One region of the Methylophaga sp. UBA2513 genome, then DNA from elsewhere that is predicted to be linked to it. Evidence: riboswitches for the same ligand, from Rfam matches in the RefSeq annotation. Region 1 holds a riboswitch; the other holds the start of a gene.
The links. Region 1 has a riboswitch for thiamine pyrophosphate ahead of B3V56_RS01700 (TonB-dependent receptor). Riboswitches for the same ligand answer to the same signal wherever they lie in the genome.

Region 1 (15,724 bases):
TTCGGCAACATTTTCATAACGTATTCAGCTCCTAATACCGCCAGAAGATAGGCTTTAGGGTGACGGTTTAATGTCGAAAAGAAGACATCACCACCGGGTTTCACCATATCGGCACATGCTTGAATAATAGAGGCTGGATCTGGGACATGCTCCAGCATTTCAAGACAGGTGACGACATCATAATGTTCAGGCTGCTGGCTAGCCATTTCTTCAGCTGTGATATGTTGATAGTTAACGGTCAGCCCGGCTTCCAATGCATGGAGTTTGGCGATATTCAACGGCATCTCACCCATGTCGATACCGGTCACATTGGCCCCACTTTTTGCCAGAGCTTCAGAAAGGATGCCGCCACCGCAGCCCACATCGATAACATTGGCATCTGACAATGTTGTTCGTTTTGCAATGTAAGCTAAACGAATTGGATTCAGATCATGCAACGGTTTTGATTGACCTTCCAGGTCCCACCAACTTGATGCTAAAGCATCAAATTTTGCTACTTCATTTAAGTCGACATTTGCTTGAGTTTGGCTCATTGACTCTGTGATCCTATTTTGATTGCCCATTGTTGGGCGTCTTGAATAACTTTTGTTTCATTCAATGTCAGAAGTTGGCGTGAGTTTAATAATTGTTTACCAGCCACCCAGACATCAGTGACTTTATCACGGCTGCTGGCATACACCAGCTGAGATACCACATCATAAACCGGCTGTGTTTCGATATCTGATAACTGAACAGCAACGATATCAGCTTGTTTGCCTACTTCGAGTGAGCCAATTTCTTGCTCCATTCCCAATGATTTTGCTGCATTTATCGTCGCCATTTCTAAGGCCGCGTGTGCTGGTACGGCTGCTGCATCACCCGCCACGGCTTTAGCCAATAAAGCGGTTTGTCGCATTTCTGCAAACATATCCAGATCATTGTTAGATGCTGCACCATCTGTTCCAATAGTGACATTGATGTCATTTTTATGCAGCTCAGCTACCGGACAAAATCCACTAGCCAATTTTAAATTTGATTCAGGGCAATGAGCGATGTGAACACCCGCTTCAGCGCACCACTTTATTTCATCGGAGGTTAGCTGTGTCATATGAACAGCAAGCAGCCTTGGAGAAAGTAGTCCGATGTGTTGCAAACGCTCGAGCGGCCTTACGCCATATTCCTTCAAACTGTGGGCAACTTCATCGGCAGTCTCATGAATATGCATACTGATGGGCATATCCATTTCTTCGGCATTGGTAATGATCTGTTCCAGAGTTTTGTTTGCCACAGTGTAAGGCGCATGCGGCGAATAAATGGTGTTGATTCGAGGGTGGTGACGATAGTGATCGTGTAGTTGATGCCCCTTATGCAAATATTCTTCTACTGAGCTGGCCCAGTTTGTAGGAAACTCAATGACAACAATGCCCAGACTGGCGCGAATACCTGATTTATCCACGATTCTAGCCGTAGCATCGGGGAAAAAATACATATCATTAAAATAGGTCGTGCCTCCACGTATCATCTCCGCGATGGCGAGTGCACTACCTGCTTCAACAAAGGCATCACTGACAAAGGCATTTTCTGCCGGCCAGATATGCTCATTGAGCCAGGTCATCAACGGTAAGTCGTCCGCTAAGCCTCTAAACAATGACATGGGTGTATGCGCATGGTTATTGATTAAACCGGGAATCAAACAATGCTCACTGAGATCATGGATAACATTTGCAGAATAAAGCTGTTTTGCCTGTTCTTGTGGCAGAAGCGCTACAATACGTGCATCCTTGACAATGATGGCGTGGTTTTCTAACACGGTTTGGTCTTTTGTTACTGGAACTACCCAGCGTGCATTGATGATCAGATCGACATTTTCCATAGACTTCGATTATACCGTTGAGCTGAATGAAAACCTATTCTAAACATTTATCATGACAAACTAATCACAACAAAGATTCATCAAGCATGACAGGAGCTTGTTTTGACCAGATTATTACAGACAATTGAACCCATCTTATGGCGTGATGAACAACTCCATTTGCTTGATCAGCGTGTATTACCCCATACCGAGAACTGGTTGACTTACCATGATTCTGATGCCGTGGCAGAAGCCATTAAATTAATGGTGGTGCGGGGAGCGCCGGCTATTGGTGTCACTGCGGCTTATGCTGTGGTATTAGCGGCAAGAGAAGCCTGGTTCAGTGCAGGTGAAAACTGGCAAGAAGCTGTGGAACCAGCACTAAAAAGACTGGCAAGCTCAAGGCCGACGGCGGTGAACTTATCTTGGGCGATTGAGCGTATGAAACAAGCCTGCGCTACATTGTCTAAATATGAATCACCTGAACCAGTTTTGTTGGCGCTGGCCGATCGCATACACCAAGAAGACATTAAAGCAAATAGAACCATGGGGCAGTATGGTGCTGATTTGCTGGATAATGACAGTATCGTGTTAACGCACTGTAATGCGGGGGCTCTTGCCACGGCGGGTTTTGGCACAGCATTAGGCGTTATTCGTCAGGGCTTCCTGGATGGCAAAATTGAGCATGTCTATGTCGATGAAACTCGGCCATGGTTGCAAGGTAGTCGGTTAACGGCATGGGAGCTCATGCAAGAAGGCATTCCGATGACCTTGCAAGCTGATGTGGCTGCTGGCGCATTGATGGCTAGTGGCCGCTTGGACTGGGTTATTGTCGGTGCTGATAGGATTGCTTCAAATGGTGATACAGCCAATAAAATCGGTACATATTCGTTAGCTGTTTTAGCGAAATATCATGGTGTGAAAGTGATGGTGGTCGCCCCGACGACAACAATTGACTGGTCGCTCGAAAACGGTAACCTGATTCCGATTGAACAACGCATGAGTTCTGAAGTCTCAGAAATAGGTGGGCATGCCATTGCGCCGGTAGAGGTGCCTGTTTCGAATCCGGCATTTGATGTCACGCCAGCATCGTTAATTGATGCCATTGTGACGGAAGAGGGCGTGGTCAGTAATCCATCAAAAGAAAAAATGCAGCAACTAAAAAAGGAGGACAAATAATGACGCAAACAGCACTAGTGACAGGAAGTAACCGCGGGATTGGATTGGAACTCTGCCGTCAGCTTAAAGAAAAAGGGATGCATGTTATTGCAACCTGCCGCAAAGCTTCATCTGAATTAAACGCCTTAAATGTCGAAGTCATTGAGGATGTGGAAGTGAGTCAGCCCAAAAGCTTGGCTAAACTGGCTGAGTCATTAGGAAGTAGAAAAATAGATTGGCTAATCAATAATGCTGGTATTGCCGGTGGGATTGGGCTCGGACAAATCGATGAAGAGGCGATTGATGACTTTGTCAGAATGTATCGTGTGAATAGTCTTGGCCCCTTACTGACCACACAAGCACTACTTAAGCATTTGGGACAAGGGAGTAAAGTCGGCATTATTACTAGTCGTATGGGCTCGATTGATGATAATGATTCAGGCGGAAGTTATGCCTACCGCATGTCTAAATCAGCCGTGAACGCTGCCGGGAAATCTCTGTCGATTGACTTGAAACCCAAGGGCATTGCTGTAGCTATTTTACATCCAGGCTGGGTACGTACCGATATGACCGGCCATGGTGGTTTGATTGATCCCGATGAATCAGCAGCAGGTCTAATCCAACGTATGGAAGAATTATCACTCGAAACCAGTGGCACCTTCTGGCACACGAATGGTGAAATATTGCCTTGGTAAAGTTGTGTTGTTAGATGTATTTCTACCCTGAACTGAGCCGACAGCAGCAAGCGAGTCTGCCGGAGTTACTTGCGCCGGCAGTCGCCTTGGAAGCACAATTTCCTGATAGTACCCATCAGTTGTGGCAGTGTGACACCGCGGATGGCAAGATGATCTTAAAGGTCTGCCATCAGCAACGAGTGCAAGACTCCATGTTTTGGCTGGGAATAAACCATCTGTTTCAGCTCGATTTTCCAAACTCTTTAGGGCGCACGCAATCTATCAGTCAGTTTCTGCAACGCGAGGGCTGGTTTGCCGTTCCTGAGGTGGTAGCTGAACAGGCTGGGCATTATGTCTTGGTTCGTTATCTTGAAGGTGTGGATCTGAGTGCAAATCAGATCGATAACACTACTGTAACTCAGCTTGCCCATCACTGGGGCAAATTACATCAACACCTATCTACAAAATGGGGCAGCATTGAAAAGCCCATATTTAGTGCAAATGATTGGCCTATAAGGCTGGAACAGACCATTCAGTTATTATCAGATCGCAATGGTATTCCGATCCCAGCTGACATACTAAAAATGAGTTATGGACAATGTCGAACACTGTCACCAGAGCAGTTTGTGCCGATCATGCCAGACTTTCGCTGGGATCAACTGCGTCAGTGTGATGATGGGACCATAGCCGTCTTGGATTTAGATGCCTTTGTCAGAGCGCCGCGTGAACTCGAGTGGGTGTTACTGGAATATTTACTCAGCCCACAACATGCCAAGCTTTTTGTCGAAATATACACACAGTATCAACCCATTCCTGACCTTTCAGCTTGTCGTCTGAGTTACCGCGTATTGTTATTTTTGATGAATGTTTTGGGTGAGTGCAATCTGTACCAATGGTTAGAGCAGCCACCGTTGTTTGATTTATTTAGCGATAATGTTAGCTAAATAAATCATGCAGTTCTTCGAGTGCCAGCCCATTCAAGCTTTCCAGCTTTAATACGGCGGCATCATAGTGTGGTAAGTGATAATTGGCTGCTGAAGGTACAACAACAGTACGGATGCCTGCGCCTATTGCGGCCGTCATACCCGTGACAGAGTCTTCAAATGCGAGGGTGTGATCAGCTTTTGCGTTGATGCGCTGTAGCGCTAGTTGATAAATGGCGGGATGGGGTTTGCCCTGTTCAACATCATCATCGGCGACATAATTATCAAAAAATGCCGTGATATCTAGCCGCTCTAATACGACGGGAACGAGACGTGCCGGAGCGTTAGTGGCCAGACCAATTTTTAGTCGGTGTTGTTTGAGTTCTTCCAGCAAGTTATGTACACCGGGTAGAGCCTGACCTTTGGTAGCGGTTAATGAGGCAACTTCATCGATCACATCATTTTCGACTTGTTCCATTGAATCCTGACTTAGCGACAAGCCTGCATGTTCAAGCCAGAACTCAGTGGCTTCACGCGTCGTCATGCCCATTGTTTTGGCAGACAGTGCATCGGTGATTTCAACACCTATGGCTGAAAATACACGTCTCTCAGCTTGTTTCCAAAAGGGCTCTGAGTCAATCAGCAGCCCATCCATATCAAAAATAACCGCTTGCATTTAGTGAGTCTGAGCTAGTGGATGTTGACGATATAGCTTGATCCAGTTGGCGAAACCAACGGTAGCAAGCACAGTGTAGATTGAGAACAAGACAACCGTTGCATAATAACCCGTCTGGTAATACAACACGACGGAAGCAGCATCAATAATGATCCAATAAAACCAGTTTTGCAGGACTTTTCTGGCCATCAACCAGGTATTCATCACAGAAAATACGGTGATGCCAGCATCCAGGTACGGACGCTGTGATGCTTGGTTGATATCCAGGTAATAAGCTACTAAAAAGCTAATCACGACGCCTGCTACGATGAATTGTAAATTGGCATTCAATGACCAGCTATGAATGACTAACTCATCATTGTTTTGCTGATGTTGTCGCCATAAAACGAAGCCATAAATCGCCATACCCATGTAATAGAAGTTGAGCAGGGCTTGCATGGGAAGCTGACCCTCCCAAAATAACACGGTGTAGATGAGTGTACTGATAAACGCCATTGGCCAGCACCACTGTGATTCACGCGCCGCCAGAATGACATAAGCCATACCGAGTAATGCGGCGGTCACTTCCCAAGCGGATAAGGCCAGCAGACCATTGATTGCGGCATCTATCATCAGAGAACTCGTTTAATCTTCTACGTGGTAACGATCGTTTCCGATCATTTTCAACACAAACACACTGTGCGGTAATTGTTCAAACACCGCTTCAATTTCACTATCCATGGCATCCATCACATCACGGTATTCACCAAAGATTTGTGTGCTTAGGTTATTCCGTGAAATATTTAGTTTTGGGTTATCTTCCAGCTTTTTGATGAAAGCCAGAATCGGTTCGACAAATTGTTCAGTCAGAGGGTATAAACTGATATCAACTGAGACGCGCATATCTTCTTCCTTAAGTAGTAAAAAAGAGGGCTTTAAAGCCCTCTTTAGATATTAATAGTCGTAACTTAATGTTAAGCCAACAACACGTGGATCACCGTATTGAGTGTAGGTGTGATCGGCATAACCATCTTTAGGATCATTGCCGAAATAAAAACCTCGAGTGTAGTAGTCTTTATCGAACAAATTGCGTCCCCATAATGTGACTTTCCAGTTCTCTTTTTGATATTGTAAGCTGGCGTTATAAATGACATATGAGCTTGATTTGGAGTCGTGGCTATTGGAGTAATAAAACTCATCTTTGCCTTCCATTCCCGCCCGTAGAGTCCAGTTAGTAGCTAACTGAATATCCGTACCTAGACTAAATTGATATTTTGGCGCATGAGCCATCTGGCGACCTTCAGGATTATAGCTACCTAAATCTGGATTATCGTATTCATCAAACACAGCTCTTAATAGGCCTAAAGAAGCGAAGATGCCCACTCTGTCATTAACCTGCCAGTCTGCATCTGCCTCAATGCCCATATTTCTGCCTCTAGCAGCATTGGCAATTGAGTCTTCAAATTCACCCCCACCAACAAACACAGAACTCTTCACTTGAGCATCACGACGGAGTGAATAAAAGGCTGAAACATTAGTAATCAGGTCACCTTCTAGCCAATAAGATTTCAAACCGGCTTCAAGGCTCCACATATATTCGGCATCGAATTTAAGCTGGTTTGTAGGCAGACTATCATTATTATTCACGCCACCCGACTTGTAGCCTCTAGATAAAGAGGTATAAACCATATGGTCGCTATTAATCTCATAATTCAGGCCTAATTTGCCGCCAAATAAATTATCGCTACTGTGAAGGTCAATCGCATTAGTGTCTTTATAGTCCGCTTCAAAATGTTCGATACGTAATCCACTTATAAAAGTCAGTTTGTCTGTTAGATGAGTGTCTAACTGACCAAATAAGGCTGTATTTTTGGTTTCATATTCATTTTTAAGTAAACCTGTATAGTCTGAGACTAAGTGCAAATCTTCATCTTGTGACAGAAAATAGGCGCCGATCGCCCAGTCTGTTGAATTATTAAAGATGCGACCATCTTCATTAGAAAGCGCTTTTAACTCAACAGAATAATTCTCACGCTTACGATTAAAATCCTCTGTCGCAGTAAATACACCAGGATCATACGCTGGGTTAGCCCAGTCCCCATCGTAACTATAAGTAACATCTGAGTTTACGTAAGTTAGATTACTTTGCAGCTGTACTTTACTGTTAGCGCGATAATCAGTTTTGAGTGAAATAGCGTTCGTGTTTTGAGTATCTTTACCGGGTTGATCTGAAATACTGTTGCGACTGTTATCAAGAGTAAACGCGTCATAACCATTATCAATACTGAGATGCAGGAAGTTCAAATCAAATGTGAGATTATCTGTCGCTAGCCATTTTAGGTGACCACGAGCCGTAACTTCATCCTGATTTTGTGTGTCATCTTTACCTAAATAATCATTGTCCATATAGCCATCTGACTGGTGGCTATAAATCGAAAAACGCCCTAACAGCGTATTGTCAATAAGTGGACCACCAACAGCAAGACCAACATTACGGGTGTTATATTCAGCGATACCTGTTTCAAAATGTAAGTCAAACTCATCAGTCGGCTCGGTACTTTGCATATTGATGACACCCGCTAATGCGTTTGTCCCAAACTTGGTACCTTGTGGCCCTCTGAGAATTTCTACGGACTCGATATCAAACAATGTGGCTGCACCACCTGTACGGCTGAAATCAATACCATCAATTAACAAACCAACAGAGGGATTTAATGGCGCCGAGAATTGACTACGCTCACCTATGCCGCGTATCTGAAAAAATTGTCCGCGTGAGGCGCCACTAGAGACATTAACATTAGGTGCGAGATTGAGCACATCTTCGATATGTTGAGCACCACGAGAATCAATAGTGTCTTTATTAATCGTGGTTAAACTCACCGGAGTGTCATGAGCATCGTTCGGACGAAAGTCAGCACTGACGATCATGGAGGGTAAGTCAGCAGGCGTCACTTCAGCCCATATCATGGGAGATGTCATAGCCGTTGTTATGGCTATAGCCAGTGTTTTTGCTTTCATGGTTATCCTTTTTTGAATCAAAAAGGACAGGGGAATAAATCGAGAGACACCAATTCGGTGTAGAGAAAGATCTATTTCAGCCTGTCCCTACGCCAGTATTAACTGGATCAGGTTCGTCGGGTCCGCTTTATGAGAAGCATCTCAGGCTTTCGCCACCCCGAGGCAAATTCACATCACAATTGCTGCTAGTGAGATAGCGTTATTTTAAAAGAGTGCGGCAATTATTACCAGCTTCAGTGGTATTTAATTCAAACGTTTCAAACTACTTCGGCACTCGGTACAAATCCGGAGTTTGCTGTTGATTCGTTGTGTCAACACTTTGCGTTGTTGATTATCAAAACACTGTGGACAATAAAAGCCGTTATCCCCTTCAAATTGATAACAACCCGTAGTTTTATCGATGATAGGCTGAGGCTCATCGTTCTGAGAGCCAGACAGAGTCTGACTGAGAGTGGATAATTCTTTGAACACTTCATCAATCAGATGGTGTTGAGAGGGAGGAAGCTCTGCTAGGGTTTGCTGAAGTAGCGATTTGATCTTTTCAATGGAGGCATTCACGGCTGTTATCTTTTTTAGTCTGTATCAGCATAGTTTAGAGAATGCAGCGCATACAAAAAAGGCATCCGAAGATGCCTTTTTTTTCACTTATTTTTCTAACTTAGTTTTCAAGTCAGCGAGTGTGGATTGATATAAACCCGTTACAGCTTTCTTGGCCGTATCGTCATCCAGCTCTTTGGGTGGGTGTCCATTACCGTGATAAGCGCGGAAAAACTTACCTAACCAAGTGACTTTTGAACCACCATCAGTCGCTTCAACACTGACCCATGATTTATATTTGCTCACAGGAAACGCTGGTACTTCATGCATTTCACCATGGTCATCAACTTCTCCAGCACTACTGATATCGGTAATTTGATACATAAAGCTCATTTTTTCATCATCATACTTTTTGAGCTTTTCAGAAATCGTGGCGCCACCTTTTAATGTGAGAGTGCGAGTCGCTCCTGGTGCATTACCACCCTCAGATTCTGTTGATTCAACAACGGGAATCCAGGCTTCTGCTTTACCGAAATCGTTGATGGCTTGCCAGACAGTCGCTGGGGCAGCATTGATGACAATGCTCTCTTCAACTTGGAGGCGAGGCGCACCGTGTGCAAACACAAGTGCAGGCAAAAACGCCAGTGAAACAACTATTAAATTTAACCATTTTTTCATTCTATTATCCTGATATTTCTCTTAAGTTATTTTGATTGCTGTTTTCAGCAAGGTGCTAAGTTAGCATGGTGTTTGCCTTGAGGGAATGTGAATTTATCCTTGATGGTTAATGGCTTTATCCACCGCTGCTCGATTGAGGTGTGAAGCAAAGAACTCGATAAAGGCGTACATATAGCTTCTAAGATAGCTGCCTTTGCGAATACCCATATGTGTAACGCTCGGTGGAAATAGATGTTTGGCATCCAATGCCTGAAGCGGGGAGTCTTTATCCGGATCAAATGCCATACTGGCGATAATGCCAATACCCATCTCCAGCTCGACATAGGTTTTAATCACATCTGCATCGGTAGCAGTGAAAATGACATTGGGATGAAGACCTTTTTCAATAAAAGCCTGATCCTGTTTGGCGCGACCGGTAAAACCCATCACATAAGTCAGAATTTCATATTGGGCGATATCTTCCAGTCGCAATTTTTTCACTGATAATAAGGGGTGTTCTGGCGGAACAACAACGCAACGATTCCATTCATAACATGGCAAAATAGCGAGCGACTCGAATTGAGCCAGGCCTTCCGTGGCTATTGCCAGATCAACCTTTCCGGTAGCCGCCATTTCACCTACCTCAGTCGGCGTGCCCTGCACCATGTTCAAATGTATATTCGGGTAGCGTTCAGAGAACTTTTTTATCGCACTAGGTAGGGCATAACGAGCTTGAGTATGTGTGGTGCCTATAGACAAGGTGCCAGATTGTTCTGTTTTACTGTCTGCCACTAACTGACGGATATTTTCCACATCCTGCAAAACGCGCTCTGCCATCTCGATAACTGATTGACCAATAGGCGTAATGCCAGTCAAGCGTTTGCCGTGACGCTCGAAGATTTGTAAACCCAGCTCCTCTTCCAACTGCTGCACCTGATTGCTGACACCGGGTTGTGATGCATGTAATGCATTCGCTGCTGACGAGATACTGAGGCCTCTACGTACAATTTCACGTACATACTTTAATTGCTGAATTTTCATCTATATATGTTTTTCTTATAAAGATAGTAAATAATATTCATTGATAGAATATTCTCCTTTGGTAAACTTGTCAGCATTTTCGTAACATACAAGGCGTAAAACAGATGGAATGGGGCTTTCTTCTTGCTGGACTGTTTGTCGGCATCATGGTCGGCATGACCGGTGTAGGAGGCGGGTCTTTAATGACGCCCATCCTCATTTTTATCTTTCATGTACAACCCGCTATTGCGGTTGGTACGGATTTATTATTTGCTGCTATCACCAAAGCGGGTGGTATTTGGTCTTATTGGCGACATGGGGTCGTAAAGTGGTATGTGGTCTGGCGCCTCGCTGCGGGGAGTATTCCGGCAACATTAGCTACTCTATGGTTTATGAATGCCACAGGGATGCATGATGGCAATCATAATGAATTGATTACTAAAGTGCTCGGTGTAGCACTGATCCTGACATCCAGTGCTTTATTATTAAAAGCACCTTTAGGAAGATTATTACGCTCCAAGGAAAACCACCCCGTTGTGAGTGTGCTTTACGATATTCGTGAAAACGAACTAAATAAAGCAATGATTACGGTCATAACAGGTGCGCTTTTAGGTGTCATGGTGACATTATCATCTGTAGGAGCTGGTGCGCTAGGTGCTGTCATTCTATTGTTTTTATATCCTCGTCTGAGAGGGGTAGAAATTGTCGCTACAGATATTGCTCATGCTGTGCCACTTACCTTTGTTGCAGGCCTCGGGCATTCAGCTGTTGGTACAGTAGACTGGACATTATTGATGTATTTATTAGCCGGCTCATTACCTGGCATTTTTATCGGCACCCATCTTGGGGTGCGTATTTCAGACCAGGTAATGCGTCCATTATTAGCGGTAATACTGGTATTGGTGGGCATAAAATGTCTGATATAACGTTGGTGGATTTGACCCTGTTTGGCTGTCCTATGCATTACATCAAAGCCCGTGAAGCATTAAAACACATTGACATAGAGGAATCGGTAGATTTGCTTGTCAATACGGGGGATGCGGTTGATGAAGTATTTAATAGTCTGTCTCAGGATGGACAGGAGTGTGCGATCACCTCTTCAGAGGGATTAACCACAACAATTCGTGTGAGAAGAAAACAATGAGTGAAATAAAACCGGCTTTAGCCGCCAAAATTGATGCTGTGATTGCAGTGTTAAAAGACATTGAGCAGAACTATTTGCCTGCAACGCTGGCGACCAGCTTTGGTGCAGAAGATATGGTTCTGATGGATTTAATCTGTAAGCATGCGCCAGGCATCGACATATTCACTCTGGATACTGGCCGTTTGCCCAAAGAAACCTATGAGCTCATGCAAACATTAAACAGCCACTACGATAAAAAAGTAGAGGTGTATTTCCCTAACACGGCGGATGTTGAGTCGTTTGTGACTCATAATGGACCAAACGCCTTTTACGATAGTGTCGAATTAAGAAAACAATGTTGTGGTATTAGAAAGGTCGTGCCGTTAAACAGAGCTCTATCTGGCAAAAAAGCCTGGATAACGGGTATGCGTCGTTCACAATCTGTAACACGATCAGAACTGCCTGTATCAGAGTGGGATGATGATCACGGATTACAAAAGTTTAGTCCATTGACCGATTGGTCGAATGGTAACGTTTGGGCGTATTTGAGAGCTTACGACGTGCCTTATAACAGCTTACACGATGAGGGGTACGCCAGTATTGGTTGTGCGCCTTGTACACGAGCCATCACCATGGGCGAAGATATTCGTGCCGGACGCTGGTGGTGGGAAGATCCTGAAAATAAAGAATGCGGCTTGCATGTCAAATCTAACTAACCGAGAAAGATAATGACTGAAAAACAATTAACACACTTAAAGCAATTGGAGGCTGAAAGCATCCATATTATGCGTGAGGTGGCAGCAGAGTTTGAGAATCCAGTAATGCTGTATTCGATTGGTAAAGACTCCGCCGTCATGTTGCACTTGGCTATGAAAGCTTTTGCGCCTGGTAAACCCCCATTTCCATTGATGCATATCGATACCACTTGGAAATTTAAGGAAATGATCAAGTTTCGTGATGAAAAGGCTAAAGAGCTGGGTCTCGAACTGATTGTACATACCAACCAAGAAGGCAAAGAAGCGGGTATCAACCCATTCGATCACCCTCGCTATACGGATATTATGAAAACCGATGCCTTGAAAGAGGCGTTGACGAAATACGGTTTTGATGCCGCTTTTGGTGGAGCACGTCGTGACGAAGAAAAATCGCGTGCAAAAGAACGTGTGTATTCCTTCCGTGATAAGAACCATCGCTGGGATCCAAAAGCACAGCGACCGGAACTCTGGAACATCTATAACAGTAAAGTGAATAAAGGCGAAAGCATCCGTGTCTTCCCATTATCCAACTGGACTGAGCTTGATATCTGGCAATACATTTATCTGGAACAGATTCCAATTGTGCCACTTTATTATGCAGCAGAACGTCCGGTTGTTGACTACAACGGCTTGACCATCATGGTCGATGACGATCGTATGCGTATACCTGAAGGCCAAGAGCCGCGCATGGAAAAAGTCCGTTTCCGTACCTTGGGTTGTTACCCACTAACAGGTGCCGTGAAATCGTCTGCAGATACTTTGCCTGAAATCATCCAGGAAATGTTGCTGACAACGACATCTGAACGTCAAGGCCGTGCTATCGATCACGATCAAGCGGGTTCTATGGAGAAGAAAAAACAAGAGGGTTACTTCTAGATGACTACTGAATCAAGTTCATATCAATCAGATAGCCTGATTGCCACAGACATCGAAGCGTATCTGAAGCAGCATGAAAATAAAGAGATGTTGCGATTTTTAACTTGCGGTAACGTGGACGATGGTAAAAGTACGCTGATAGGCCGCCTTCTGCATGACTCGAAAATGATCTACGAAGATCAATTGGAAGCCGTGACGCGTGACAGTGCCAAGTCTGGTACTACCGGCGAACAGGTTGACTTAGCGTTGTTGGTTGATGGTTTGCAAGCCGAGCGCGAGCAGGGAATCACAATCGATGTGGCTTACCGTTATTTCTCTACGACGAAACGTAAGTTCATCATTGCCGATACACCAGGACATGAGCAGTACACACGTAACATGGCGACAGGTGCATCCAGTTGTCAGTTAGCGGTTATCCTGATTGATGCCCGTTATGGCGTACAAACACAAACTCGCAGACACAGTTTTATTGCCTCTTTATTAGGCATTAAACACGTAGTTGTGGCTATCAATAAAATGGATCTGATGGATTATAGTCAGGAAGTGTTTGATAATATTCGCCATGATTACACTGAATTCTCACGAGAATTAGAACTGGAAGATATTCACTTTGTGCCTATGTCAGCGTTGGTGGGCGATAACGTGGTTAATCGCAGTGAGAAAATGGGTTGGTATCAAGGGCAAACCCTGATGGAAATCCTGGAAACCGTCGATGTAGATAAAGATCCGAACTTCGATGATATGCGTTTCCCGGTTCAGTTTGTGAATCGTCCTAATCTGAACTTCCGTGGTTACTGCGGTACTTTGGCATCGGGTATCTTAAAACCGGGTGATGACATCACCGTATTGCCATCGGGTAAAGAGAGTAAAGTGAAGGCGCTTGTCACTTACGATGGTGACTTGGATCATGCCGTGCCTGGCGAAGCGATTACCGTCACATTAGAAAATGAAATCGATGTCAGTCGTGGTGACATGCTTGTACATAGTAATCATCACCAACCACATGTCTCAAGCCAGTTTAAAGCGATGGTCGTGTGGATGACAGAACAACCCTTGGTGCCAAACAAGCAATACAGCATCAAAGTGGGTGTCAATGATGCAGGTGGTGCGTTAACGGGCATTGATTATCAAATTGATGTCAACACGCTTGAGCACAATAAAGCCAGTGAATTGAAACTGAATGAAATCGGCTTATGTGAGTTTTCATTAAACAAGCCCGTTGTGTTTGATTCGTACAAACGCAACCGGACTACAGGGGCCTTCATCATCATTGATCGCCTGACCAATGTCACGATTGGTGCTGGCATGATTACTGATGCGGTATCAAGTAATCACGAAGTGGTCGCTGAAGGTGAATTCTCTGCCTTTGAAATGGAGTTGAATGCACTCATTCGTAAACATTTCCCTCATTGGGATGCGAAAGATTTGAGTCAACTTCTCAAATAATTCACAAAAAGTGGTTCAAGAAAGCCAGTCAGTATTTGCTGACTGGCTTTTTTTATGTCTAAGCGACAGTGAAATGAGTTTCAGACTGACGTGTCATTAATTATATAAATCGATTTTATCAATCAATAATTAAATAATAAACAATTATACAAATCTATTGAAAATCCATAGACTCTGTTGTGTGCAATTGATTTGCCTAACATGATTTGCAGCAGAAAGGATAGAACGATGACCAAAACAATTTTAACGACATCTGCCGGCGCCCCAGTCGCTGATGATGATAATAGTATCAGTGTCGGACCAAGAGGACCTTTGACTTATGACAATCACTACACCTTCGAAAAATTGGCTCACTTCAACCGTGAGAGAATTCCTGAACGCGTGGTCCATGCACGTGGTACCGGGGCTTACGGAACCTTTACCCTCACAAAAAGCTTAAAAGATCTCACTATTGCGGATTTCTTACAGAATGAAGGTAAGAGAACAGAGGTCTTTGTTCGCTTCTCAACCGTAGGTGGTGGCCAGGACTCACATGATTATGCCCGTGACCCACGAGGTTTCGCTGTGAAGTTTTATACTAAGCAGGGCAATTACGACATGGTAGGCAATAATACGCCGGTGTTTTTCCTCCGTGATCCGAGTAAGTTTCCAGACTTTATTCATTCACAAAAAAAGAATCCGCGTACTAATGTGCCTGACCCAAGAATGGCTTATGAGTTTTGGGCTAATTACCCACAAGCATTACATCAGGTGACTATTTTGATGTCTGACCGCGGGATTCCTGCTTCATACCGCAATATGAATGGTTATAGCTCACATACCTATAGTTTCTGGAATGATAAGGGCGAACGGTTTTGGTTTAAATGGCACTTTAAAACTAATCAAGGCATCAAAACACTGAGAGCCGAGGAAGCTGCAGTGGCTGATCCTCATGGAGCACAGCAGGATTTAGTGGAAGCTATTGATCGCGGTGATTTCCCGAGCTGGACAGCCAAAATACAGATTATGACGGAGCAACAAGCGCGGGATGCTGAGATCAATCCGTTTGATT
Region 2 (15,724 bases), on a different contig from region 1:
ATGATTCTGAACCGTCATGATATCTGCCGACATGCCAGCACAACCTTGGGGATCCAATCCTCCAATCAGTAAAACAGCCGGTTTTTGATTCTGTGTGGCGTCCACGTATTACCTCATGTCAATAATTCTTTAGAGCGCGCTTTGAAATAAGCACGCTGTATTGCTGGCATCACCTTATTTGCCGGCCGATACTTAGGCATGTTGTTGCCAAATGGGCTGATCTAAGGTGGGTGTGCTAGGTTTGGCATTGTCGCGTTTAGGCATAACACCGGCTTCATAAGCCAAACGACCGGCATTGATGGCATCAGCAAAGGCATGAGCCATTGTCTCTGGCTCAAGCGCTTCTGCAATCGCTGTATTTAACAGAATGCCATCGTAGCCTAGCTCCAGAGCTTGAACCGCGTCAGAAGGTTTACCAATGCCCGCATCAACTAATAAAGTCATTTCTGGCAAACGTTCACGTAATGTCTTTAAGGCATAAGGATTGAGTAATCCCTGACCGGTACCAATGGGTGCTCCCCAAGGCATTAATACTTCACACCCCAACTCTGCCAGTTTCTGACATAACACCAGATCATCTGTGCAGTATGGAAACACCTTAAATCCATCTTCGATTAATATTTTAGTGGCTTCAACCAAAGCAAATGGATCCGGTTGCAAATTATAGCTATCGCCCAACACTTCAAGCTTAACCCAGTCGGTATCAAATAACTCTCTGGCCATATGTGCCGTATTAACCGCTTCTTTGACGCTATAACAACCAGCTGTATTAGGCAAAAGATGGCAGTTGAGCTGCTCAATCATTTGCCAGAACTGATCCCCACTTTGTTTATCAGCAGAGGTTTGTCGTCGTAATGACACTGTAATGACTTCCGCCTGAGATGCTTTAATGGCATCGATCATCACCTTAGGTGAGGGATATAACGCCGTGCCAATAAATAATCGGCTACTGAGTGTTTGTCCATAGACTTGCCAATCAGATGCTTTCATCTCAACCTCCACTTATTGGAGACACAATATCAATACGATCTCCATCATGAATCACTACATCCTGCCAACGAGATTTAGGTAGCAGTTCATCATTAATAACAATCACAAAACGGCCCTGCACTTGTTGACCTTCAACAAACTGTGCCACGGTGTGTTCTGCATCAATATCCAGTAACTCACCATTGAATTGAATCTGTACGATTACATTAGATGTCATACAACGCTCCAAATTGTATTTGCCCACTCTGCCCTGCTAACAAATGACATAAATCATCAATAACGGCCGGCGCAAACAAATAGCCATGTCGATAAAAACCATTGATAACGTAACCCCAGTCGGTTCGTCTTATCGTGGGAAGATTATCGGGAAGGCCAGGTCGACAATGTGCAGCCATTTCCAGAATGCGTGCTTCAGCAAAGCCTTTATGCAAGCTGTACAAGGCCGACATTAACTCCAAACCACTTCTGACGGTTAGCTGAGAGCGATCATCACTTTCTATCACAGTGGCACCCAGTACATACTCGTTATTTGGACGTGGCGCCAAGTAAAACGGATAACGTGGATGCATCAATCGTATCGCGTGTTTGAAGTTCACTTCAGGCGCTGATACACGAATCACTTCGCCTCGCACACTACGTAATTCGGCTAAATTTGCTTTACCGCCATTGCCGCGACAGTCCAACACCACATCAAAGCTTTCTGCTGAACACTGCAGATAACGTTGTGTGAGCTTTTCGATCTCGGTCGAATTCAACTCACCGATCTCATCTGTTATCACCCAATTAGCATGCAACTCAAGGAACGAAGTCAATTGCTGATAAAGCTGGCGATTATCAATGCATGATTCTTTTTCAAACCACATGGCTTGATCGAAGCGTTCAGCTAATTCTGGCTCGCGTAAACTCAGTGCCGCTTTATCCAGCTGAACATAATCACTGTCTGCCAGCACATGTTTGGCCCGTCTATCAAACCGTTCCATTTCGGCTTTATCACCCTGATGTGCTACGACTAAAGTGCCTTCATTCTGATAAAACACCGGGGCTTCTAACTCGCTGAGCCATTTAGGCCATAGCTGATAAGAACGCATACCAATCGTTTTCACTAAGGGTTCAGCTGTCACCGCTTCAGTTAATGGTGCAACCATCGAAGCGGCGACAAAACCAGCACTATCGCTACCGGTTTTGTCGTCTTTCGATAACAATGTCACTTGATAGCCTGCCCGAATCAGACGCCAAGCTGTCAGGCGTCCGATCAGGCCACTACCGATGATGAGATAATGGCTCATCAAACCTGGCGATAAATTTTGCTGCCGCCTTCCTTGAATTCCTGAGATTTCTCAGCAAAGGCCGCTTTCACATCATGTGAAATTTTCATTGAACAAAACTTCGGACCACACATTGAACAAAAGTGAGCCACTTTTGCTTTAGGTTGTGGCAAAGTCTCATCGTGATATTCACGTGCTGTATCCGGGTCCAAACCAAGATTAAATTGATCTTCCCAACGGAATTCAAAACGGGCTTTTGATATCGCGTCATCACGGATTTGTGCACCCGGGTGACCTTTACCTAAATCCGCTGCATGGGCTGCAATTTTGTAGGTAATGATGCCGGTTTTGACGTCATCTTTATTTGGCAGACCGAGATGCTCTTTTGGCGTGACATAACACAACATCGCCGTGCCAAACCAGCCAATCATCGCTGCGCCGATACCAGAAGTAATATGGTCATAACCTGGTGCGATATCGGTCACCAATGGACCCAAGGTGTAGAACGGTGCTTCATGACACCACTCCAATTGCAGATCCATATTTTCTTTGATCTTATGCATAGGTACATGGCCTGGACCTTCGATCATGACTTGCACATCATGTTTCCAGGCAATTGTGGTTAATTCACCTAAGGTTTTTAATTCCGCCAGCTGGGCTTCATCATTCGCATCAGCTTGAGAACCAGGACGTAAACCATCCCCTAATGAAAATGACACGTCATAGGCTTTCATGATTTCGCAGATATCTTCGAAATGCGTGTAGAGGAAGCTCTCCTCATGATGCGCCAGACACCATGCTGCCATAATCGAACCACCGCGTGAAACGATGCCGGTTGTGCGATTCACGGTCAGTGGGATATGTGCCAAACGCACACCCGCATGAATCGTGAAATAATCGACGCCCTGCTCAGCTTGTTCAATCAAAGTATCTCTGAACACTTCCCAAGTCAGATCTTCAGCCACACCATTAACCTTTTCCAGTGCTTGGTAAATTGGCACAGTTCCTACTGGCACAGGTGAGTTACGAATGATCCACTCACGGGTTTGATGGATATGTTTACCTGTCGATAAATCCATAATGGTGTCACCACCCCAGCGGGTGCTCCATACCATTTTTTCGACTTCTTCCTCAATTGAGGAGGTAGTCGCTGAGTTACCAATATTGGCATTTATTTTTACCAGGAAGTTACGGCCGATGATCATCGGTTCGGTTTCCGGATGATTAATATTGGCTGGGATAATGGCGCGACCTTCTGCCACTTCTTTACGCACAAACTCTGCCGTAATGTAGTGTTCCATATTCTCAGGTAACTCACCACGCTGGGCTAACGCTTCACGGCCCATACTCTCACGAATGGCAATGTATTCCATTTCTGGTGTGATAATACCTTGGCGTGCGTAGTGCATTTGACTGACGTTTTTACCGGCTTTCGCTTTGCGTGGTAAGCGACGGTGATCGAATAATGGAATATCAAAGTCCTGAGCATCTTGCTCACGTGTGTAGGCTGAACTGAACTCGGCTAATTGTTCAGTATCATCACGCTCATCAATCCACGTTTGGCGAATGAGTGGCAATCCTTTTTCAATATCAATGCTTGCTTTGGGATCGGTGTATAAACCTGATGTGTCATATACGACAACAGGCTCGTTGGGAATAGCCGCCAATTCAGGATTGGCATTTGGTGTATCAGTCAAATGAATCTGACGAAATGGCACGAGCAAGTCGTCACGACTACCTTTGATGTAAAACTTCTCACTCCCCGCTAAAGGCTCAGTCGTAATGCCGCTACGGTCTTTAATGTTAATAACTTTATTGGATTGTGTAGACACGTCTCTTCCCCTAAATGAAAACCACGACGGGGAAGATGAGATCGTTGCGCGAAAGCGAACAAGAAAACAGACACCAATCGAAAATGGATCTCGAGTGCAAAACAGGTGTCCTGCTTGTTTCCTACGGAGGTTCTAGCCTCTTCAGGTTCAACGGGTTTCATCTCAGCCTTTCCGGATTATTCCGGTCGGGCACCCCGACAAGTGCTTCGCATGGTAAATCAAAAAGGATTTTTTACACAAGCCTCATCTGGCACAATGGTCTACTATTTTTTCTCCAAACACGCAGGCAGCATCAGGTTCATGGCCAATAAAAAAGACGACTCTGAAGAAGATGAATTTGCATTATTCCGAGAGGAAATGCGCGATGCCACCCGTATACGCCAAAACCGTCTGATTCATAACAAACCGAAACCGGCTGCTAAAGCCATTCGCCAAAAAATCATGGATGATGAATATCAGGGAGAAACCTTCTCAGATATGTTTTCTCCAGAGACGGTTGGTAATGAAGAATATCTTGAATACCGTGGTCCAGGAATTCAGCACAAACTGTTCGGCAAGTTACGTAATGGCAAAGTCCACATTGAAGCCGAATTAGACTTACACGGTATGACCATTGCGAAAGCGGAACCATCACTATCCGAGTTTCTGGAGTTTTGTCAGCAACAACAAATCCGCTGTGTACGCATCATCCACGGAAAAGGTTGGGGTTCGCGTGATAATAAACCCGTCTTAAAAAGCAAACTGAACCATTGGCTACGCCAAAGCGAGATTGTGCTTGCGTTCTGTAGTGCGACTGTCGACGATGGCGGCACGGGCGCGTTGTATGTTCTTCTGAAAAGGTTGTTTCAAGAATAAGTAAGCTAATAAGCCATACACAACAAAGGCATGAAAAATGGATTCATTGAGTACAGGCATCGGAAAAGTAGCACTTAGAACGGCTCTAGACAAAGTAATAAAAACTTATAGAAACAATAAGTTTGATAAATTAATTAAACGATTAGAGACAGGTGAAATAAATTTAACTGATCATGAACTCCAATCAGACGATTTTATTGCTTGTTTCATTAAAACCATTGATGCTATTGATAAAGCTATTTCAAAAGAAAAGGTAGCTATTTTAGAGAACTTGTTTATTAATGGCATCGAAACTCAAGTAATTCGAAATACACCCACGTTGTATGAAGAGACTCTTACTATCATTTCTGACTTATCTATTCGCGAAATAGAAATCCTATTCATTCTAAGTGAAGAGCTAAGCATCGAAGAAGCTCAAGAAGAATCAACCATTGTTCTTGAGCGTAATCAAAAAGCAAAAAAACGTATATGCCAACGCTATAATATTTCTGCTGTTTATACAGCGGCTTTGCTGCATCGACTAGAAAGAACAGGCTTGATTGTTGATGGCAATTTTATTGATGGTCCTGAGTATTTTATGTCTCCTCTCTACCAAGAAATCAAAAAATTAATCCACTATAAAATCTGGCAAAGTTAAATAAATCATCTTTATTTATCTGACTGACTGGAAACAACAAAACAAGGCTGCTTGTTCTGCTTAAGAAACTGGCATAGTTTTTTTGCCTCAGGCTTAGCTGCAAAATTACCCAGTTGTAGACGATAAAAATCTGGCTTAACAGTATCTTCAACGGGTTCGGTAATGGTGGTTTGGTATGTTTGCCCTCTCAAAGCAGCTTTGTTTGTTAGTTGGGCCAAGGCGATATTAACCTGTTCTCTAGACTTAAATGCCCCTACCTGCACACGATAAACAGTCACTGCTTGCGGTTTGTCATCAGACACCTTTTGTTCGGCTTTAACTTTATGAGTCTTTTCGGGCTTTTCGGTTGTGAGCGTCGTTAATTTGTCAGGCGCTGTTTGAACAGTAGATCGTGCCATTACTTCTGCCGTTGGCTGAACGACCTTAATGTCAGATTTTTCTGTGATTTCAGGTAATCCCGGTGGCGCATCGTTAATCGAATGATTGTCACGGTTAGTTAACATCAAAGCATTGGCTTTTTCGATCTGGCTAGCACTTAACTCATCTTTCAGTTGTGCCTGTTTCACAATAGCCTGAGGATGATTTTGTTGACTGGCCAGACTGAACCAGGAATAGGCAGCAACGTTATCCTGCCTGACACCATCGCCACTGAGTAGCATTTCACCCAGTTGGTATTGCGCATGAGCATCGCCTTTTCTGGCGGCTTTTTCAAACCATTGAAAGGCTTGTTCTTTTTGCTGTTTTATGACTGTTTTTGAGGTTTGTTTGTCTCTGAATGCCGCCGTCAACATATCTGCTTTGGCTAGCTCTTCAACCGTTAATCGGTTTCGTATTGCTAGTCGATCAATGGAGGCTTGTTTATGTTTCTTTTCACTGGCTAAGGTTAACCAGGAATAGGCAGCGGCATTGTCTTGTTTCACTCCCTGACCGTTTAATAACATAATGCCTAACATCCATTGCGCCTCAGCGATATTCTGCTCTGCCGCTTTATGCCATGCTTGATAAGCAGTATGAAAATCTCTGTTTTTATATGCCGCAATGCCATCCTGAACGTCGTCTGCAAAAGCAACGCCAGTATAAAACGCAAGTAGCAACAATACGCCAGAAATTGACCATCGTGTTCTTTGCAGAGATGTTTTCATTGTGATGTGAACCTTCTCAACGGGCTGCTGAATATGAGGGATAGCGTAAAGACTTTTTCAACTAGTGAGAAGACGTTATTATTCTGACAATCCATCCGAGCAGTGAAACGATGACACCTGAACAACTACAGCAGTACCTGTATCAACACATTCCTTTATCAGCAGCCATGCAGGTTTCTGTCACAACCTTGGCAGATGACCATGTCACACTCCAAGCCCCCCTGACGCCCAATGTTAACTACCATGAAACCGTATTCGGTGGCAGTGCCTCAACATTAGCCATCTTATCTGCATGGTCACTATTAAATACACGACTCCATAACGCCGGTCTGGACTGCACAGTAGTCATTCAACGAAACTCGATGGAATATGAAAAGCCAATAACGGGCGAGTTTACTGCGACTGCGTACATACCCCTCACTGAAAACTGGGAAAAGTTTTTACGTACTTTTGCACGAATGGGAAAAGCACGAATTACTGTGGTATCGACACTAAGACTTGAGACTGACCGTGTGGGTTTGTTTCAGGGTGAATTTGTGGCTCTGCAACGCTAACCATTAACACCATTTACGAATAGATCCAGTACAATCGTCGATTTTTTATTCTCTATAATAAACAGAACTCATCATGGCTGACGCAAGACCGATTGGTATATTTGACTCTGGTATCGGCGGCTTGCCTATTGCCAAACAGATTAGAGAACGCATGCCTAACGAGCATCTCATCTATTTGGCTGATACGCTGCATGCACCCTACGGTGAAAAAAGCGAAGCCTACATCCTCGAGCGTTCCGTCACGATTACCGAAGAGTTACTCAGTCGGCAAGTCAAGGCCATTGTAGTCGCTTGTAATACGGCGACACTGGTCAGTATTAAAACACTACGGGAACGTTATTCATTGCCGTTTATCGGCGTGGAGCCAGGGTTACGCCCAGCTGCAATGAATACAAAAACGGGCGTCATCGGTGTGTTAGCCACGGCAAAAACACTCACCAGTCAGTCATTCCATGATTTAGCTAAGCGCGTCGCAATGGGTGCTCGGATTGAAATTCAACCCTGCCCTGATCTGGTGATTTTAGTAGAAACATTAGCGTTAAGTTACCAGGACACATACAACACCATTCAACGTTATATACAGCCATTACTGGATAAAGGTGCCGATACACTCATCCTTGGTTGTACGCATTTCACTCATCTCAAAGCCGTTATACAACAGGTTGCCGGACGGAATATCACCATCATCAGCACGGAAGAGGCTGTCGCCCGTGAGGTCGATAGACGATTAACCATGGAGAATCTTCACGCTGAAGCATCTGATCTGGGCACGGTACTGATGTTAAGTAATAGCCATAAAACAGGTTTTGAAAAACAAGTGACAACGTTGTGGGGGCAAGCGGATATACAACTTTTTTAAAGGCTACAATTCATTCTGCAGATAATGTTAAGTCAGTGAAGACGTGATCAGCTGCTTGTCTCATAAACCCATCTTCTCTAAAGTTATCTACAAAACAAGCATTTAGCGTAACATCCTCATAAAGCCAATAGATATAGCCACTTTGTTCTACTCGACGACGCCAATTATATCGACACTGCACCCATCCCTCTTCCAATGCTGAAATCAGCCTGGGTGCAGACTGTGCTGTTTTATATGCCAATGTCCGCTCAGTCAGAGAAAAATGAAAGCGGTCAATATAAAAATCCTCAGTGTCTAAATGAAACTGAATACGCTTATGCTGCTCAGGCTCACCATGCATATCCAGCACAATGCGTTCATCCGCTAGTGTATTTGCTGAAGCAAGACACACCAAGGCTCTGTCAGGCTGATGCAAACGCTGTCGTTTATCAGCTTCACTGCGCTGACTTTTATCCCATTGTGTCAAGAAAGTTTGTACGATAAGCATATGATGATTACGCTTTAGATAAATCCATCTCAGTCAAATGCCCTTTTGTAGCCAACGCTGATGTTTTTGCTGCAATTACTGACAATTTTTCACCATCAACAAGCCCGGTTTGACAAGCGTTAGGGGCTTTTCTGTATTGGTGTGTCATGTAAGCTTCTTGGCCAGGCGGTTATCAGGGCTTTTAATAATGTTGCCAGTGGAATGGCAAAGAAAACACCCCACACACCCCATATTCCCCCAAAAAACAAAACGGCAAGAATGATAGAAACAGGATGCAAATTGACAGCTTCTGAAAATAAAACCGGCACTAACACATTGCCATCAAGCGCCTGAATAATACCGTAAGCAATCAATATGTAAGCAAACTGTTCGGTGAGCCCGAATTGAAAACCCGCTACCGCTGCAACAGGTAATGTAGCGACAGCAGCACCAATAAATGGAATTAACACAGAGAAGCCCACCAAGACAGCCAACAGTGCGGTGTATTGCAAGCCAAAGAATGAGAATGTCGCATAACTCACCGTACCAACAATCGCAATCTCGACCACTTTGCCACGCACATAATTAGCAATTTGATCATCCATTTCACTCCAGATGCGGTTCATCAGCCCACGTTTTTCCGGCATGAATGACAGTACAAATCCAACCAGTTTTTGCCGATCTTTCAGCATAAAGAAAACCAGAATAGGCACTAATACCAGATAGATAATCAAACCAATCACATTACCCAGCGAAGCAATAGACAAAGACACCGCCCTTTGCCCATAAACCGTGAATTGTTTTGCGGTACTGGAAATCCAGCTTTGAATTTCATCAGGTTTGATTAAATTAGGATAATGATAGTGAAGGTTGACAAGCCAGTCCTCACCATTGGACAACATTTTAGGCGTTTCCTGCACCAGGTTAACCAACTGATTCCACAACAATGGCATTAATAAAAAACCCAAAGCCAACATCAAACCGATAAACCCGAGGAAGACTATGGCTACCGCCACCATATTGGGTACACGCCTGTGGGTCAGCATATTCACGACCCCCTGTAACAGGAAAGCAATCACCAACGCCGTAAAAAATGGCGCCAACATCCCGCCCAACCAGATAACCACAGCAAAGCCCAGCACTAAAACAATGAGCAGAATAACGGCTTCTTCATCAGAGAAATAACGTTCTGTCCATTTGCGTAAAATTGATCGCAGTGTCATTGGTCGCTTTATCCTCAGCTATAATTGATTCGCAATAGCGATATTCTGTCACATCAGAACTTAACACGTTGAGAAGAAATCAGCGATGACATAGATATCGTTCATCTTGAACCATGGAGTAATTATGCACAGCCTGGGGAAGAATATAAGCTACATTGATGGTGATAGCGTCCGCTTTTATACCCTCCCATACACCACGCGAATGGTCGTCATTCGCTTAGCAGATGGTTCGCTATGGTTGCATAGTCCTATTCAATTCACGTCTGATTTAGCTAAACAAATAGATGCACTGGGTGAAGTACGTTATTTGGTTGCACCCAATAAATTACATCATTTATTTTTAAAAGACTGGCAACAGCATTATCCATCAGCCTTAGTATTTGGCACAGAACAAGTCTGCCAGAAACGCCCGGATATTCACTTCAATGGTGTACTTACTGCTGATTGGGTTCCACCATGGCGTGATGACATATCACAGCTCTTATTTACAGGCTCAAAGGTGATGCAGGAGTGTGTGTTTTTTCATCACAGCAGCAGAACACTCATTGTGACCGATTTAATTGAGAACTTTCCGGCACACTCTTTCACTCCTTTCAAGCGCTTGCTCGCTAAAACCGCCGGTGTTTTAGCCCCTAACGGCAAGATGCCGATTGACTGGCGATTAACGTTTAAGAAGCTAATTGCCCGCCAGCATCTGCAGCAAATTATTGACTGGCAGCCAGAAAAAATTGTCATGGCCCATGGTGAAGTGATTGAGGAGCAAGCAGTGACATTTTTAAAATCCTCATTTAGCTGGTTAAATCTGACTTCCAGTACTAAGTCATCATGACGCTGATGAGTGATAATTTGATGATGTTTATAGTGACATCGATAGTACTGGCTCTTGCACCTGGGCCGGATAATCTTTATGTCATCTCACAATCAGCATTATACGGCGCCAGAACTGGGCTCATCATCACGCTGGGCTTATGCAGCGGTTTGATTATTCACATTGCGGCGGTAGTGTTTGGTCTGGCTACCTGGTTAACCACTTCCCCCATGACATTTGTATGGTTAAAAATCATTGGGGCTGGCTATTTGCTCTATCTAGCATGGTGTGCATTGAGGACACCAGTAATTACAGCTTTAACTGATACAAAGAGATTAGACACTTCACTCAGCTTGCTTAGAATCGGATTGTTAATGAATGTCAGCAATCCTAAAGTAGCGCTTTTTTTTCTGGCATTTTTACCACAATTTATTGATACATCAGACGTATCTGTATCGTGGCAAATTGTCTATTTAGGACTGATATTTATGCTGACTGCATTGATGATATTCAGCGTTATGGCATTGACTGCAGCCAGTATGGGGCGGTGGTTAATTGTTTCCAGTCGAGCTCAGCGCATCTTGCAGTCACTCACCGCCCTTATCTTTACCTTATTAGCGGCTCGACTACTGTTTTATCAGCTATAACTGTCTATCGTAGTGCCAACTTTGGTGTCCGATGTAGCTTCTGACGAATTGACCGTGGTGTTGGATGGCGTAGCAATGGCTTGATCTTTTTCTGCTGCTTTTTCCTGTTGTTTTTTCAAGGCTTCCAGCTGTTGAATTTGAAGCTGAAGTAATTGAATTTGTTTTTGTATGGCTTCCGCTTGCTTTTCGGAATCTTCACCAGGATTTTTCAACAATGCTTTGAGTTCATTAAACAAGTCCACCATTTTTTTCTTTAAAGCCGCTATACGCGCGTCCAGAGACGAGTCTGATGAGGCAGCGTGTTTAGTCGTCCCATTGCTTCGAACAGATGACAAATCAATATTCATATATGACTCCCTACCAAGCCTCATTAGCGTCCATTATGTTTTGCATCGACAACAGCATGTATTTCTTTAACATTTGTTTGAAAAAAATGAAAACATCTCTTTCTGCCATACACGATTTATGTGACAAAAATAGGTCTTCATAACTGAAATTATTTGCTCTATATTGATAGCTGTCACACATTAAATAGTTCAATAAAGACTCATATCGACCACGCTTGAAAACCTTTCCGCTGAATGTCGTGCCGTTCATATCACTGATGATTTTTATATTGATAATCAATATGTTGATATGGTTATTTTCTATTTTAGTGTTACATAAACAAAGACGGTGGGATGCTCGCGTCGGGATACAACCGTGCTAACGACAGCACTATTACATGCGCAATCAATAAAGTTGATGCGCCAAAAAGCGACTGCGTTTATCACATTAACAATTAATCATCAGCGATTAAGGGATAGAAAATGAGTGGAAATGAATCTCGCCTGCAAGCGATTTCAAATATTACAAACCGTCAAAAAACAACTGTTCACAAATCTGAACCGATAGATAAAATCTGGGCGACGGATGTTTTCAATCTGGCAAAAATGGAGGAAGCATTAAATAAGTCTGCCTTCAAAGCCTTTAAACAGACTGTTCAAACCGGTGCGCCATTAGATCCAGCCGTTGCCGATGTGGTGGCTGCAGCCATGAAAAACTGGGCCTTGTCTAAAGGCGTGAAGTTTTTCTCTCATATTTTCTACCCGATGACCAATATCACCGCAGAAAAACACGACGGTTTTATTGTGACCAATGCTGAAGGCAATGCGATTACAGAATTTTCTGGCAGCTTATTGATTAAGGGTGAGCCTGATGGTTCGTCTTTCCCTAACGGTAGCTTACGCATGACCAATGCGGCTCGTGGCTATACAGCTTGGGATCCGACCAGCCCTGCGTTCATTATGCACACAGAAAACGGCTCTACGTTGATGATCCCAAGTGTTTTCATGTCATGGACCGGTGAAGCACTTGATAAGAAAATCCCATTACTACGGTCCATCTCAGCCATGGATCGTGCGGCCAGAAAAGTGCTGGCTTTAATGGGTGAAACCGAGATTGCGCCGCTTAACTCAAGCTGTGGCGCTGAGCAAGAATATTTCCTGGTCGATAGTAATTTTGCTCTAGCACGTCCTGACCTGCTTTTAGCTGGTCGAACATTATTTGGCGCTGCACCAGCTAAAGGCCAACAGTTTGATGACCATTACTTCGGTGCTATCCCGGAACGTGTCCAGGTCTTTATGCAAGACTTCGAAGACCAGTTATACCGCTTAGGTATTCCTGCTAAAACCCACCATAACGAAGTCGCTCCCGGTCAATTTGAGATAGCCCCTTATTTTGAGTCAGCCAATATTGCTGCAGACCATCAACAATTAATGATGACCTTGATGAAAGCCACAGCAAAAAAACATGGCTTCATGTGTCTGCTACATGAAAAACCTTTTGCTGGTGTTAATGGCTCAGGTAAACACGTTAACTGGTCGGTCAGCAATGCCACACAAGGTAATTTATTAGATCCAGGTAAAACACCGCATGATAATCTGAATTTCTTATTATTCTGTGGCGCAGTTATTCGTGGTGTACACAAATACGGCCCCTTGCTTCGTGCAGTGATTGCTTCTGCCTCAAACGATCATCGTTTGGGTGCGAATGAAGCGCCTCCAGCGATTTTATCGGTTTATCTTGGTGACCAGTTAGAAAAAGTATTCCAGGATATTAAAGCGGGTGATATTGCGACCTCGAAAAAAGGTGGCGAGATGGATCTGGGCCTGTCACAAATTCTAAAATTTGAACGTGATCCAGGTGATCGTAACCGTACATCCCCTTTTGCTTTCACTGGTAATCGCTTTGAGTTCCGTGCTGTGGGTTCATCCCAATCGGTATCTGGCCCCTTAGTGGCCATGAATACAATGCTGGCTGGCTCGCTTGACTGGATTGCTGAGAAATTAAAAGCTGAATTAGATAGCGGCAAAGATCAAACCACCGCAGTACTGGCCGTTCTGAAAGAGTTAATGGAACAACACGGTAATGTTGTTTTCGGTGGCGATGGCTATTCTGAAGAATGGCACAAAGCGGCGGTAGACGTGCGTGGTCTGAAAAACTTACCGACTTCTGCTGATGCTCTGCCTTACCTTCGTGATGAGGCTATCCGTGAGTTATTCTCTCGCACTGGTGTATTCACACCTGTCGAACTGGAAAGCCGCTTTGAGGTATACGCCGAGCAATATATTCTTTCTATTGAAGTGGAAGCCAAGCTCGTAGTTGAGATGGCAAAAACGTTGATTTACCCATCCGCATCGCAGTATCTGACAGAACTGTCCGTCACCCATACCAGTATGGCAGACATGGGAATAGAGATGAATAATTCCGTGGTGAGTCTGATTGCTCAGGAAACCAATGCTATGTTGGCCACGGTCAGCGAACTTGAAGCGGCTTTAAATAAGCATGACTTTGATTCAATTGAAGCACATATGAACTTCTGTGCAAATGATATCCGTCAGTTGATGGATAAAGTGCGTTTACATGTTGATACGCTTGAAGGTGAAGTGGCTGACGACTTATGGCCACTGCCTAAATATCGCGAGATGTTATTTATCAAATAACTGATGTCATTGCTATTAAGGCCGCTTTAAGCGGCCTTTTCTTTTAGTGGTGTCATATCGTTTCTACAGATACAGTCAGGAGAATTGCGGTGCCACATTGTATTATCGAATATTCAACGACTCTGGCTGAGCTCACTTCAGCTGAGACATTAGTGAATACTGTTCATCAAGCAGCGATAGATTCTCTTTTATTCAAACCTGAGCATATCAAAACACGCAGTATTGCTTACCAAACGTTTAGGCTCGGCGATCATCACACACACTTTTTGCACGTGACTGTCAGACTGCATCAAGGGCGCACCCTGGAGCAAAAGAAACGTTTAAATAATTTAATCGTTGAACGGCTTTGTACAACATTACCTTTATTCGATATCACTATCACCGCAGAAACGGTGGAGATGAACACAGCCACATACGCAAAAACAACATTAGCCTAACCCAGCGTTATGAATGACTTAGTTTCATCATGCCGGCAGCAAAAGATATTACAACGCGTTTATTGTTTGAATGTTAATCTTAAGTCATACAGTAGCCGTCATGATTAAGCTTTAAAGTAAACATGACTTCATACTTGAAATGACATCTAGAAAAAAGCCTATTTATGAATCAGCAACCTAACAACCCACTGCATGGCATCACCCTCGAAACCATTGTCACTGAACTGGTCGATCATTATGGCTGGGAAGGTTTCGCTCAGAGAATTAACCTGAACTGTTTTAAAAACGACCCTTCTATTAAGTCGTCATTAAAATTTCTGCGTCGAACAGATTGGGCAAGGAAAAAAGTCGAGCAGCTTTATATCACTACATTCAAAAGGTAAGTCAGTGCCACACTGGATATATCTCGCCATTGCCATCATCGCTGAGGTCATTGCGACCTCAGCGCTGAAAGCCAGCCACGAATTTACGCGACTTGTTCCGACACTTATCGTTGTTACGGGTTACCTGACTGCTTTTTATTTTCTGACATTGTCGTTAAGAGTGATTCCTGTCGGTATTGCTTATGCTATCTGGGCAGGCTTGGGCATTGTGCTCATCGCTATCATCTCATGGATAGTATATGGGCAAAAACTCGATTTACCTGCCCTTCTCGGAATGGGCTTAATCATCTCAGGCGTACTTGTCATTAACTTATTTTCTAATACCGGCGGACACTGAATTTTTTATAAAAACATGCCGCCAGACGCCTCGATTCGTTGACCCGTAACCCATGAACTGTCATCACTCACCAGCATGGCCAATGCCTTAGCAATATCATCGGGTAATCCCACTCTGCCTAATGCAGTTTGATTAGCAATGCTGCGGTTCAACTCAGTGTTATCACGAACAGCACCACCGCCAAAATCAGTTTCAACTGCACCTGGCGCCAGTGTATTAACCCGAAGCAGTAGATGATTTAGCAAGCCATTACCTCATCGATTATGCACAAAACCTGCAAATTCAGGCTGCTATATTTGAACATA

Region 2: it holds a riboswitch for thiamine pyrophosphate, as region 1 does, so the genes downstream of both, thiC (phosphomethylpyrimidine synthase ThiC) here and B3V56_RS01700 (TonB-dependent receptor) in region 1, are expected to answer to the same signal.

Annotation. Positions count from the first base shown of each region.
Region 1 covers NZ_DDNT01000005.1:44,489-60,212, reverse strand. Annotated here, with positions in the region: gene ubiG (bifunctional 2-polyprenyl-6-hydroxyphenol methylase/3-demethylubiquinol 3-O-methyltransferase UbiG) at 1-533, opposite strand, end outside; gene B3V56_RS01735 (TRZ/ATZ family hydrolase) at 530-1,852, opposite strand; gene mtnA (S-methyl-5-thioribose-1-phosphate isomerase) at 1,955-3,010, shown strand; gene B3V56_RS01725 (SDR family oxidoreductase) at 3,010-3,684, shown strand; gene B3V56_RS01720 (hypothetical protein) at 3,699-4,607, shown strand; gene B3V56_RS01715 (HAD family hydrolase) at 4,600-5,262, opposite strand; gene pnuC (nicotinamide riboside transporter PnuC) at 5,263-5,874, opposite strand; gene B3V56_RS01705 (YkoF family thiamine/hydroxymethylpyrimidine-binding protein) at 5,887-6,144, opposite strand; gene B3V56_RS01700 (TonB-dependent receptor) at 6,196-8,259, opposite strand; TPP riboswitch at 8,326-8,429, opposite strand; gene B3V56_RS01695 (hypothetical protein) at 8,503-8,817, opposite strand; gene B3V56_RS01690 (SRPBCC family protein) at 8,905-9,474, opposite strand; gene cysB (HTH-type transcriptional regulator CysB) at 9,568-10,494, opposite strand; gene B3V56_RS01680 (sulfite exporter TauE/SafE family protein) at 10,599-11,399, shown strand; gene B3V56_RS01675 (sulfurtransferase TusA family protein) at 11,387-11,617, shown strand; gene B3V56_RS01670 (phosphoadenylyl-sulfate reductase) at 11,614-12,312, shown strand; gene cysD (sulfate adenylyltransferase subunit CysD) at 12,325-13,227, shown strand; gene cysN (sulfate adenylyltransferase subunit CysN) at 13,228-14,673, shown strand; gene B3V56_RS01655 (catalase) at 14,902-15,724, shown strand, end outside.
Region 2 covers NZ_DDNT01000021.1:159,206-174,929, reverse strand. Annotated here, with positions in the region: gene thiE (thiamine phosphate synthase) at 1-105, opposite strand, end outside; gene B3V56_RS13350 (thiazole synthase) at 193-990, opposite strand; gene thiS (sulfur carrier protein ThiS) at 992-1,207, opposite strand; gene B3V56_RS13340 (FAD-dependent oxidoreductase) at 1,197-2,276, opposite strand; gene thiC (phosphomethylpyrimidine synthase ThiC) at 2,276-4,087, opposite strand; TPP riboswitch at 4,189-4,294, opposite strand; gene B3V56_RS13330 (Smr/MutS family protein) at 4,388-4,942, shown strand; gene B3V56_RS13325 (hypothetical protein) at 4,980-5,579, shown strand; gene B3V56_RS13320 (SPOR domain-containing protein) at 5,591-6,721, opposite strand; gene B3V56_RS13315 (YiiD C-terminal domain-containing protein) at 6,832-7,275, shown strand; gene murI (glutamate racemase) at 7,349-8,134, shown strand; gene B3V56_RS13305 (hypothetical protein) at 8,145-8,621, opposite strand; gene B3V56_RS13300 (AI-2E family transporter) at 8,741-9,823, opposite strand; gene B3V56_RS13295 (DUF4336 domain-containing protein) at 9,948-10,652, shown strand; gene B3V56_RS13290 (LysE family translocator) at 10,658-11,278, shown strand; gene B3V56_RS13285 (FlxA-like family protein) at 11,269-11,625, opposite strand; gene B3V56_RS13280 (glutamine synthetase III) at 12,088-14,262, shown strand; gene B3V56_RS13275 (5-carboxymethyl-2-hydroxymuconate Delta-isomerase) at 14,352-14,699, shown strand; gene B3V56_RS13270 (VF530 family protein) at 14,864-15,082, shown strand; gene B3V56_RS13265 (DMT family transporter) at 15,087-15,419, shown strand; gene B3V56_RS13260 (SDR family oxidoreductase) at 15,425-15,664, opposite strand; gene B3V56_RS13255 (LysR substrate-binding domain-containing protein) at 15,676-15,724, shown strand, end outside.